Regions from separate parts of the Flavobacterium glucosi genome, predicted to be linked through region 2. Evidence: riboswitches for the same ligand, from Rfam matches in the RefSeq annotation. Region 2 holds a riboswitch; the other holds the start of a gene.
What was found. Region 2 has a riboswitch for S-adenosylmethionine ahead of ACNQGD_RS13625 (alpha/beta fold hydrolase). Riboswitches for the same ligand answer to the same signal wherever they lie in the genome.
Positions count from the first base shown of each region.

Region 1: another riboswitch for S-adenosylmethionine. It lies ahead of ACNQGD_RS06240 (Na+/H+ antiporter NhaC family protein); the one in region 2 lies ahead of ACNQGD_RS13625 (alpha/beta fold hydrolase).

Region 1 covers NZ_JBLVPK010000003.1:86,000-91,324, forward strand. The annotation lists gene ACNQGD_RS06220 (UDP-3-O-(3-hydroxymyristoyl)glucosamine N-acyltransferase) at 1-717, shown strand, start outside; gene ACNQGD_RS06225 (nuclear transport factor 2 family protein) at 719-1,081, shown strand; gene sucD (succinate--CoA ligase subunit alpha) at 1,176-2,048, shown strand; gene ACNQGD_RS06235 (hypothetical protein) at 2,266-2,688, shown strand; SAM-I-IV-variant riboswitch at 2,816-2,912, shown strand; gene ACNQGD_RS06240 (Na+/H+ antiporter NhaC family protein) at 2,977-4,299, shown strand; gene fabG (3-oxoacyl-[acyl-carrier-protein] reductase) at 4,373-5,119, shown strand; gene ACNQGD_RS06250 (hypothetical protein) at 5,201-5,325, shown strand, end outside.
Region 2 covers NZ_JBLVPK010000008.1:76,203-81,527, reverse strand. The annotation lists gene thrA (bifunctional aspartate kinase/homoserine dehydrogenase I) at 1-2,125, opposite strand, end outside; gene ACNQGD_RS13625 (alpha/beta fold hydrolase) at 2,150-3,112, opposite strand; SAM riboswitch class I at 3,191-3,315, opposite strand; gene ACNQGD_RS13620 (hypothetical protein) at 3,548-3,757, opposite strand; gene metK (methionine adenosyltransferase) at 4,513-5,325, shown strand, end outside.

The DNA of each region.
Region 1 (5,325 bases), on a different contig from region 2:
GATGGAAAAGCATTGTTGATTTCTGAAGACCCTTTTAGAGATTTTAATAAATTAACGAACTATTTCAAGCCATTTCAATATTCGAATGTTTCAATAGCTACTTCAGCTTTTATAGGTGAAGGGACTGTAATACAGCCCAATACGTTTGTTGGAAATCATGTTGTTATTGGAAATAATTGTTTGATTCATTCTAATGTTTCGATTTATGATCATACTATAATTGGAAATAATGTAATTATTCATGCAGGAACTATTCTGGGTGCTGATGCATTTTATTATAAAAAACGTCCTGAAGGATATGATCAATTACTTTCCGGAGGAAGAGTGGTCATTAAAGATAATGTTGGAATTGGAGCACTTTGTACGATTGATAAAGGAGTTACTGGTGATACCACTATTGGAGAAGGTACGAAAATTGACAATCAAGTGCATGTAGGTCACGACACCGTTATTGGAAAAAAATGTTTAATTGCTTCACAAACCGGAATTGCAGGTTGTGTTATTATTGAAGACGAAGTTACTATTTGGGGACAAGTAGGAACCACTAGCGGGATAACAATAGGAGCAAAGGCAGTTATTCTTGGTCAAACCGGAGTTACAAAATCCGTTGAAGGAGGAAAATCTTATTTTGGTACTCCAATTGAAGAATCCAGAGAAAAATTGAAACAACTGGCTAATATCAAAAAGATACCAGAAATTCTTAATAAACTAAAGTAATATGTCTGCCAAAGAAATCGTTCAGAAATTTTACAAATCAGATGCGCTCATTGATAGTGAAGTCATAAAAGATTTTTTGCATCCTGAAGTTATCGTTGAATGGAATAGCAGTAAGGGATTTATCCAATTGGATTATGATTCTTTGCTAAGCCTCTCCAGTGATTTGAGTAAAGCCTACGTTCGTTCAAAGGTTAGAATAACTCATATTGTAAGTGAAAATGATACTATTTCGGTGCGGTACTCTCATTTTGTAAAAACGATTGAGAATCCTAGAGAAGAAATGTTATTAGCGCATTTTATGGTGATTTGGCAAATAAAAGACAATAAACTATTTCGGGGGTATCAAATGAGTCAATTATCATAATTTAGTGTCAAAAAACTGAATACTGAATACTGATTACTGATTACTATTTTATACTTTTGCATAACAATTTTAAAAACTACATAAAAAATATATCATGAGTGTTTTAGTTAATAAAGATTCCAAAATAATTGTTCAAGGTTTTACAGGAAGTGAAGGAACTTTCCATGCTTCTCAAATGATTGAGTACGGTACTAACGTTGTTGGTGGTGTAACTCCAGGAAAAGGGGGGACAACTCACTTAGAGAGACCCGTATTTAATACTGTGAAAGATGCTGTAGAACAAGCAGGGGCTGATACAACTATCATTTTTGTTCCACCGGCTTTTGCTGCAGATGCAATAATGGAAGCTGCAGATGCAGGTATAAAAGTAATTATTGCAATTACTGAAGGAATTCCTGTTGCTGACATGATTAAAGCAAATAGTTACGTTAAAGAAAGAAACGCTCGTCTAATAGGACCTAACTGCCCAGGAATAATCACTCCAGGTGAAGCTAAAGTTGGTATTATGCCAGGTTTTGTTTTCAAAAAAGGAACTGTTGGTATTGTTTCTAAATCAGGGACATTAACCTATGAAGCAGCTGACCAAGTGGTAAAACAAGGATTAGGAATCACCACTGCAATTGGTATTGGTGGAGACCCAATTATTGGAACTACAACAAAAGAAGCAGTTGAATTGTTGATGAACGATCCAGAAACAGAATGTATCGTAATGATAGGTGAAATAGGTGGGCAATTAGAAGCTGATGCGGCTCATTGGATCAAAGCGGATGGTAACCGTAAACCAGTTGTAGGATTCATTGCAGGAGTTACCGCTCCAGCAGGTCGTACAATGGGACATGCAGGTGCAATCGTTGGTGGATCTGACGATACAGCTGAAGCTAAAAAACAAATCATGAGAGAATGTGGTATTCACGTAGTGGATTCTCCAGCTGAAATTGGTAAAAAAGTAAAAGAAGTTTTAGGTTAATCTAAACTCTAATTAAATATTTTTAAAAGCCTCACAATTTGTGGGGCTTTTTTATTATAAATTGAATTAAAGAAATATCTTTGCACTTTATTAAATTGATCTGTTTTTTCAGATGTAATCCTAATAAAAACAAACATAAACGAATGGTTTCTAATGGACCTCACGATTTTGTGGGGTGTTTTTTTGTAAAAGCCAGTTTAAATAAAAATAAAATAATATGTACAAAGAGTTAAAAAAATTCAAAGTTACCAATCAGTTTTCATTTACTGCTGATGATAGTTTAGCAGAAGTTTGTAATGCGTCAGAAGGATCTGGAGTGTTTTTAGTGTATTCCGTAGGAGATGAAAAAGAGTTAATTATGGTTGGTTCTACTGGAACTGTTCAAAATAACGGAACTTTGAAAATTAAAAATGGTGGGTTGAAAGATAAAATTGTAGAAGGACACCAATTTGCAAAAACTGGAAGAAAATATTCTTGGCCAGCACAAATGAAAATCGAAGATATCAGCACGCTTGAAGTGGTTTGGTACGAAACATTTAATGATAAGACTAAAGTAATCCCAACATTTGTAGAAGGACAAGTTTTACAAAATTTCCTTGACGAAAATGGAAGATTACCAAAATGGAATGTAGCTTTTTAATTATTTAAAGTCTGTTTTTCAATATCTTAATTATAATTGTGCCACATTTTTATGTGGCGCTTTTTTTTGGATTATTAATATTTTGAATGGAATTCAAAATATTTCATAAATAATTAAGTACTTTTGCACCCGTTATCACGAATCCTTTAACAGGATAGCAACCTGCAACAACAAGCAAGGTGCTAAAACGATAAGCCAAATCCTTTGGAAAAAATGTTGTTTTAATCATTTTTATATTTTGGTTTATATTTTTTGTCGTGGTAATGGCTTTATTTTATACCATTATTTATGACAAAGAACATTCAACAAAAAGGAAATGCATTGGCATTACTTCCGTTATTCATTTTTATTTTAACTTTTTTAGGAGCTGGAATTTGGCTTAATGATTTTTATGCATTTCCTTCTCCAGTAGCCGTTTTATTAGGGATTATTGCTGCTTTTTTATTTTTCAAACAAGCTACAGAGGATAAAGTAAATACTTTGATTTCCGGTTGTGGCGAGAGTAAAATTATCACAATGTGTTTGATTTATTTGCTTGCAGGTGCTTTTGCCACTGTCACTAAAGCCATGGGAGGGGTCGATTCGGTGGTGAATTTAGGCATTAACAATATTGATGTGGCTTATTTTCCATTGGGAATTTTCCTGATTGCTTCTTTTCTTTCAACTGCTACAGGAACTTCGGTGGGTGCTATAGTGGCTTTAGGGCCAATAGCCGTGAGTCTTGCTGAAAAAAGTGGTTCTCCACTCGCATTAATTGCAGGTTCTTTATTGGGGGGCGCCATGTTAGGGGATAATCTATCGATGATTTCCGATACAACCATTGCTGCCACTCAATCTTTAGGATGCGAAATGAAAGATAAATTTAAAATAAACTTGTTCATCGCATTTCCTGCTTCGGTAATTACCATTTTTTTACTTTTCTATTTAGGATTAAATTCTGAAGTTATGGCAGTTGCTCTCCCAAAATCCAGCTATGAACTAATTACTATTTTGCCTTATTTGTTAGTGATTATTCTAGCTATAGTTGGAATTAATGTTTTCACAACTTTAATATTCGGAATTGTAGTAGCAGGAATTATCGGAATTATTGGGGCTGATTTTACCATTTTAGTATTTGCACAAAAAATATACGAAGGGTTTACGAGCATGACCGATATATTCTTGTTATCCATGCTTACGGGTGGTTTAGCTGCATTGGTCGAAAAAGCAGGCGGCATTGATTTTGTTATTTACAAAATTAAATCCAGAATAAAAAACAAGAAATCGGCTCAAATGGGTATTGGAACTTTAGTGAGTTTTACTAATATGGCTATCGCCAATAATACGGTTTCCATTGTTATTACAGGTGCCATTGCCAAAGAAATTAATGATGAATATAATTTAAGCTCCAAAAAAACCGCTACATTACTTGATGTTTTTGCTTGTATTGTACAAGGAATTTTGCCTTATGGCGCTCAAGTTTTGTTGATTTTAAGTTTTGCCAATGGAAAACTGAATTTCTTAGATTTACTCAGTAACGCTTGGTATCTCTTATTTTTGTTTTTAGTTACTTTAATTGCTATTTACAGTAATTTTTGGGATAAATGGATGCATAGATTTTTGAAAGTTTAAGCTTTAGACATAAAATTTTTGAATTGAATTGTTATATTTGTCTTATAAAAAAAATACAAACGAACGATAGAATATGAAATTATTAGAAGGAAAAGTTGCCATAATTACTGGTGCGAGTCGCGGAATTGGAAAAGGAATTGCTGAAGTTTTTGCAAAACATGGTGCAAATGTCGCATTTACATATAGCTCATCAGTAGAATCTGCTTTGGCATTGGAAAACGAATTAAATGCTCTTGGAATCAAAGCCAAAGGATATCAGTCGAATGCAGCCGATTTTAATGAAGCACAAACTTTTGTTGATGCGGTTTTAGCTGAATTTGGAACGGTTGATATTCTAATAAACAATGCCGGAATTACTAAAGACAACCTTTTGATGCGTATGTCCGAAGGAGATTTCGATCAAGTAATTGATGTTAACTTAAAATCGGTTTTTAATATGACTAAAGCCATTCAACGTACTTTCCTGAAACAACGTTCTGGATCTATAATCAATATGAGTTCTGTTGTAGGAGTGAAAGGAAATGCAGGGCAAACGAATTATGCAGCTTCTAAAGCAGGAGTTATCGGTTTTTCTAAATCCGTAGCATTGGAATTAGGATCTCGTAACATTCGTTGTAACGTAATTGCTCCAGGATTCATTGAAACAGAAATGACGGCTAAATTAAACGAAGATGTGGTAAAAGGATGGAGAGACGGAATCCCGTTGAAACGTGGCGGAACGACTGAAGATGTTGCCAATGCATGTCTTTTCTTTGCTTCAGATATGAGTGCGTATGTAACGGGACAAGTAATGAATGTTTGTGGAGGAATGCTTACCTAAAATAATTATAAATTATAATTGTTGAATTATAAATGGTCAATAATTCAAAATTTAAAATTTATCATTAAAAATAAAAAGAGAATGACAACAACTACCTTGCTATTATTACTTCTTTCATTACTAATAGCTGGCGGTTTGTCGTTTTTTCAATATATCTACAAAGCCAAAAACAAATCGAAAATCGGTTGGTTTTTGGCTTTTTTGCG
Region 2 (5,325 bases):
CAAACTCCGTCAATTTATTCAAGAAATCAGAAACATCACCTTCACGTAAATGCTCCGGTATTAAATTTTGAATCTCAATTTCTTCAAACTCATTTTGCAAGTCTAATTCTCTGGCCAAAATCAATAATTTCCGACCTACGTCATTTCCACACAAATCTTCTCTAGGATCTGGCTCGGTATATCCATTATCAATTGCTTCTTTTAATATTTCGCTAAACGAAGCGTCTTTTGCAGAAAAATTATTGAACAAATAACTCAATGTTCCTGAGAAAACACCTTTAATTTTGGTGATATTTTCACCTGAAAGATGCAATAATTTAATCGTATCAATCAATGGTAATCCGGCTCCAACATTCGTTTCATAAAGATAACTCTTTTGATTATCCGCCAATACTTTTCGTAATTTTTTATAAAAACTATAACTAAGCGTATTGGCCACTTTATTGGATGAAATCAAATCGAAACTACTTTCTGCCAAAGGAATATAATTCTCCACAAATGTGGCACTTGCCGTGTTATCAATCGCAATCAAATTCTCCAAATGATGCTCATTTGCGTAAGCAATTACATCATCGATAGTATAAGAAAAACCATTATTCTGGATTTCATTTTTCCAATTTGGAGTAACTCCGTTTTTACTCAACAATACATTTTTTGAGTTTGCAATCGCAAAAACATTCAACTTGATGTCTTTTCTTTTCTCGATCATTGCGGCTGATTCCAATATTTGGTTAATCAAGGTTCCGCCCACTAATCCATGTCCGAAAATTGCGATATTAATTTTCTTTGATACTCCAAAAATCTCCCCGTGAATCACGTTTAAAGCTTTGTTCAGTTGCGATTTTTTGACAACCAAACTCACGTTTTTACCCGTAACGGTATTATTAAAAAGTATTGGGACAATTTTATTTTTTATCAAAGCCGTATATGGCTTGTGAAACGTACTCAAATCCTGGCCAATGATAGAAATCACCGAAACATCATCCGTCACTGTGATCTTATTCACATCTTTTGAATAAAAATCATTTTCGAATTCTTTTTCCAATTCAATCATAGCTTTTGTAGCCTTATCCGCAGCTACAACTAAACCAATTCCTCTTTCTGATGACCCTTGCGAAATGATGCTTACGCTAATATGATTGTCACCCATCACTCTAAAAATACGGGCATCAACGCCAGTTTTCCCTAACAATCCTCTCCCTTCCAGATTCACTAACGAAACATTTTCAAGTACCGAAAGTGTTTTGATCCCTTCTTTATTAGAATTGGAAGTAATTAATGTTCCTTTATTTTCGTGGTTGAATGTATTCAAAATACGAAGCGGAATGTTTTTTTCCAATAAAGGAATAATCGTTTTTGCATGAAGAATCGTCGCACCAAAATTGGCTATTTCATTCGCTTCATTAAACGATAAATGGTCAATTTTCTTTGCATCAACCACTAAATCAGGATTAGCGGTATAAATTCCGTCTACGTGCGTATAATTCTGTAATTCTTCTGCATTTAAATAATTCGCAATCAACGAAGCTGTATAATTACTGCCGTTTCTCCCTAAAGTAGTTGTGTCATTATTATTGTTAGAACCAATAAATCCTGTGATAATGTTCACAGTTGTTCCGTTATTCTGCTTGAAATAATTGATTATATTTTTCTTTGAAATTTGTTCCAAAGGTTGCGCATCGCCAAATTTAGAATCGGTTTTTATCAATTCTCGAGTATCGGCAAAACGGGCATTTATTCCCTTTTCAACTAAAATAGCCGTCAGTAATTTTGCAGAAAGTAATTCTCCTTTCGACAAAATCTGGTCTTTAATTTTATTGCTGTAATCGCCAATTAAGCTTACACCTTCGAATAATTTTTCCAAAACATTGAATTCCTCAGACAAATCCACTTCTTGGTAATCGTCTTGTTGGTATTTTTTGAAATCCTCAAAAAGCGGTTTGTAATCTCCGTTTTTAGAAGCAATACTTAAAATTTCTTCTAATTCATCTGTAGCATTTCCTCTAGCCGAAACCACAATTGCAATTTCTTCGCCTTGATTTACTTTATCGGCAATAATTGCAACAACCTTATTTATTCCGTCGCCATTTGATAAAGATTTACCTCCAAATTTTAATATTTTCATTTTATGTGTTGTGTTGTGTTGCCTCTAAAAAATAGCAGCAAGCAAATTGTCTAATTGTTTGTATTCTATCAAAAAAGCGTCGTGTCCGTGAATGGAAACAATTTCTTGATAGGTGACATTATTTTTATATTTTTTTAATTCCTTGTAAGTTGCTTTATTTTCATTTGCAGTAAAAAACAAGTCTGAATTGATTCCGATGATATGAATATCAGCTTCAATTTTTGACGTTATTTCTTCAAATGAATCGCTGTTTCTGGTAATGTCTATCGTTTTCAATAGTTGATTCATCATTTTATAAGACGAAATTTGAAAACGTTTTTGTAATTTTTTGCCATGATGCCCCAACCAGCTTTCCACATTAAAAATGGCTAATTCAGCATTGGTCGTTCTCTGGAATTTTGCCGCAAAAGATTCTGGAGTTCGGTAGCAAAGCATGGCATGAATTCGAGCGTCTTCAATAGGTTTTGATGAATTTTTCAGAATTTGTTCCTGCAAAAAACAATTGGCAATTAACCAATCCGTCGATTTCCAATCCGTTGCAATAGGAATTAAATGTTGCGTGATTTTTGATTTTAAAGCTACCATTTCCCAAGCAATTCCTCCACCAACGGAACCGCCAATAATAGCATAAAGCTGTTTGATTTTAAGAAAATGAATGCCTTCAATAAAAATTTTGGCAATATCTCTGGTATTAAAATCCGAATAATTTTCAATGATAACATCATCAAAACCATTTCCGGGAACATTAAAAGCCAGTATTGTATATGTATTAGTATCGATGGTTTTGTGTTCTCCAATTAAATCATTCCACCAACCGTTATCGCCCACAACTTGGGAATTTCCGGTTAAGGCATGATTGACCAAAACGATAGGAGCAGTATTTAAAGCCGGTCCAAAAACTTGAAAACTTAAGTTTAAGGTAGCATAAAAAGCCCCACTCTCGGTGGTGAAATTTTGTACGGTAATAGATGTTGGTTTATTTTCCAATTTCAAATCTTTTATGATTTTTGATTTGTGTCTGGAAATATTAGAAAGAAAGCTAGAAGTGAACTAGAAGAATTCTTTGTGTTATCTTTCCTTTAAATTCTGAAATAATTCAGAATAAAGGTAGAATGCAGCACCTTCTTCGATAAATCGAAGGGTTGCTAAGGCTTCATCGGGTCTAATCCCTCTGCCTTTCTTTATAACATTTCAATACGTTTTTGAACTTATAATTGCAAATTAAGCACTATTTTTTGTAACAACCAAATTTTTATGTGCAATCAATTTTTTTATTTGGTTTAAATAAAAACCTGAAAACAATAAACATACAAATGTTATTTTGACAAAGTATCCTAAACTAAATACAGTTCTTACCTTGTCAAAATAACAATTTTAAAGATCCCTTTAAAGATCTCATAACCGAAAATAAATTCGGGTTCCTTAAATAAAAAGTTCTTCATTTTCTTTTGAATACATTTGGAACAGTAATGAATTTGGTACTTTTTTTTGTGCCGAAGGATCATTTTTTGATATTTCAAATCTTGGATTGGTCAATTCATTTTTTGAATCGCTTTCCTTCTCTGTTTTGGTTCTGAAAGTAAAGCCTTTTAGCAACCGTAATGTCTTTGGGAAATGTTTTGATGTGCTCATGATAATTGAATTTACGATGTTAGTTTTGTTTTAAATTGTTTTGAATTCTGAAATGTTTTATGCTTGCAACTGATCTCAATGAAAAAACCCTTTTAGATGCGTATCCAAAAGGGTTTTTTAAGTTGTGTTATAACTTATACTTTTGGAATCAACAGACACGAACGCCCATAATGGCATTGGCGCAAATCATATTTTTGACTTTACAATTATTTGTATTCTGGATTTTTAGGTTATTCATTCTATAATTAATATTGTTTTGTTTTAAGCGAAATAGAGTTCAAAAAAAAAGCCTCCCATTTTCTTGGGAGGCTTTTGCTATATAAATTTTAATTTAAATTTAAGCAATAGACGACCCACAGGACTTTTCCTGAATGGCTTTATACATATTACACACATTAAATTTCATCTTTCCTTTTTTGTTATAACAAATATGCTAACTATTTTTGAATTTTCCAAATAAGTTTAAAAAAATACAAAGAAAAACAAACTCAAGATTTCGTTTTATATTTATATAAGTAGATGAAAAGATTTATAAGCAAAAAAAAGTTAAGATTAATTTGCAATTCAAAATGGTTTCATACATTTGCACTCGAATACAAGAGGAAAAATTTGAACTGATTGCAACCTCTTCATAATGAAATCAATTCATTATGGATACTGAAATTTTTTCAGTAGAAAAATGCTAAAGCAGAAACTCTTCTTTAGTCCTTTTCAGCAATTATTTTTTCTCGCTTAATTTTAAAATAATAATTATTATGGCCTATTTATTTACGTCAGAATCTGTAAGCGAAGGACATCCAGACAAAATTGCAGATCAAATTTCGGATGCATTAATTGATAATTTTTTGGCATTTGATGCTGACTCAAAAGTAGCTTGCGAAACTTTAGTAACTACTGGCCAGGTAATTTTGGCTGGTGAAGTAAAATCAAACACCTATTTAGACGTACAACAAATCGCTCGTGATGTAATCAAGAAAATTGGATACACTAAAAGCGAATACATGTTTGAAGCTAATTCTTGTGGAATTCTTTCGGCTATTCACGAACAATCTGCTGATATCAATCAAGGCGTTGACAGAAAAAATCCTGAAGAACAAGGCGCTGGTGACCAAGGAATGATGTTTGGTTACGCTACTAATGAAACGGACAATTACATGCCATTGGCACTTGATTTATCTCATAAATTATTGAAGGAGTTAGCTATTTTAAGACGTGAAAATAACGAAATTACGTATTTGCGTCCAGATGCAAAATCACAAGTAACTTTAGAATACAGCGATGACAACAAGCCAACTCGTATTGAAGCTATTGTAATCTCAACACAACACGATGATTTTGATGAAGAAGCAACAATGCTTGCAAAAATCAAAAAAGACATCATCGAAATATTGATTCCAAGGATCATTGCTAAAAATCCGGCACATGCTCATTTATTCAACGATGCAATCCATTACCATATCAACCCAACCGGGAAATTCGTAATTGGAGGACCACACGGAGATACTGGCTTAACAGGAAGAAAAATCATTGTGGATACTTACGGTGGAAAAGGCGCTCATGGTGGCGGT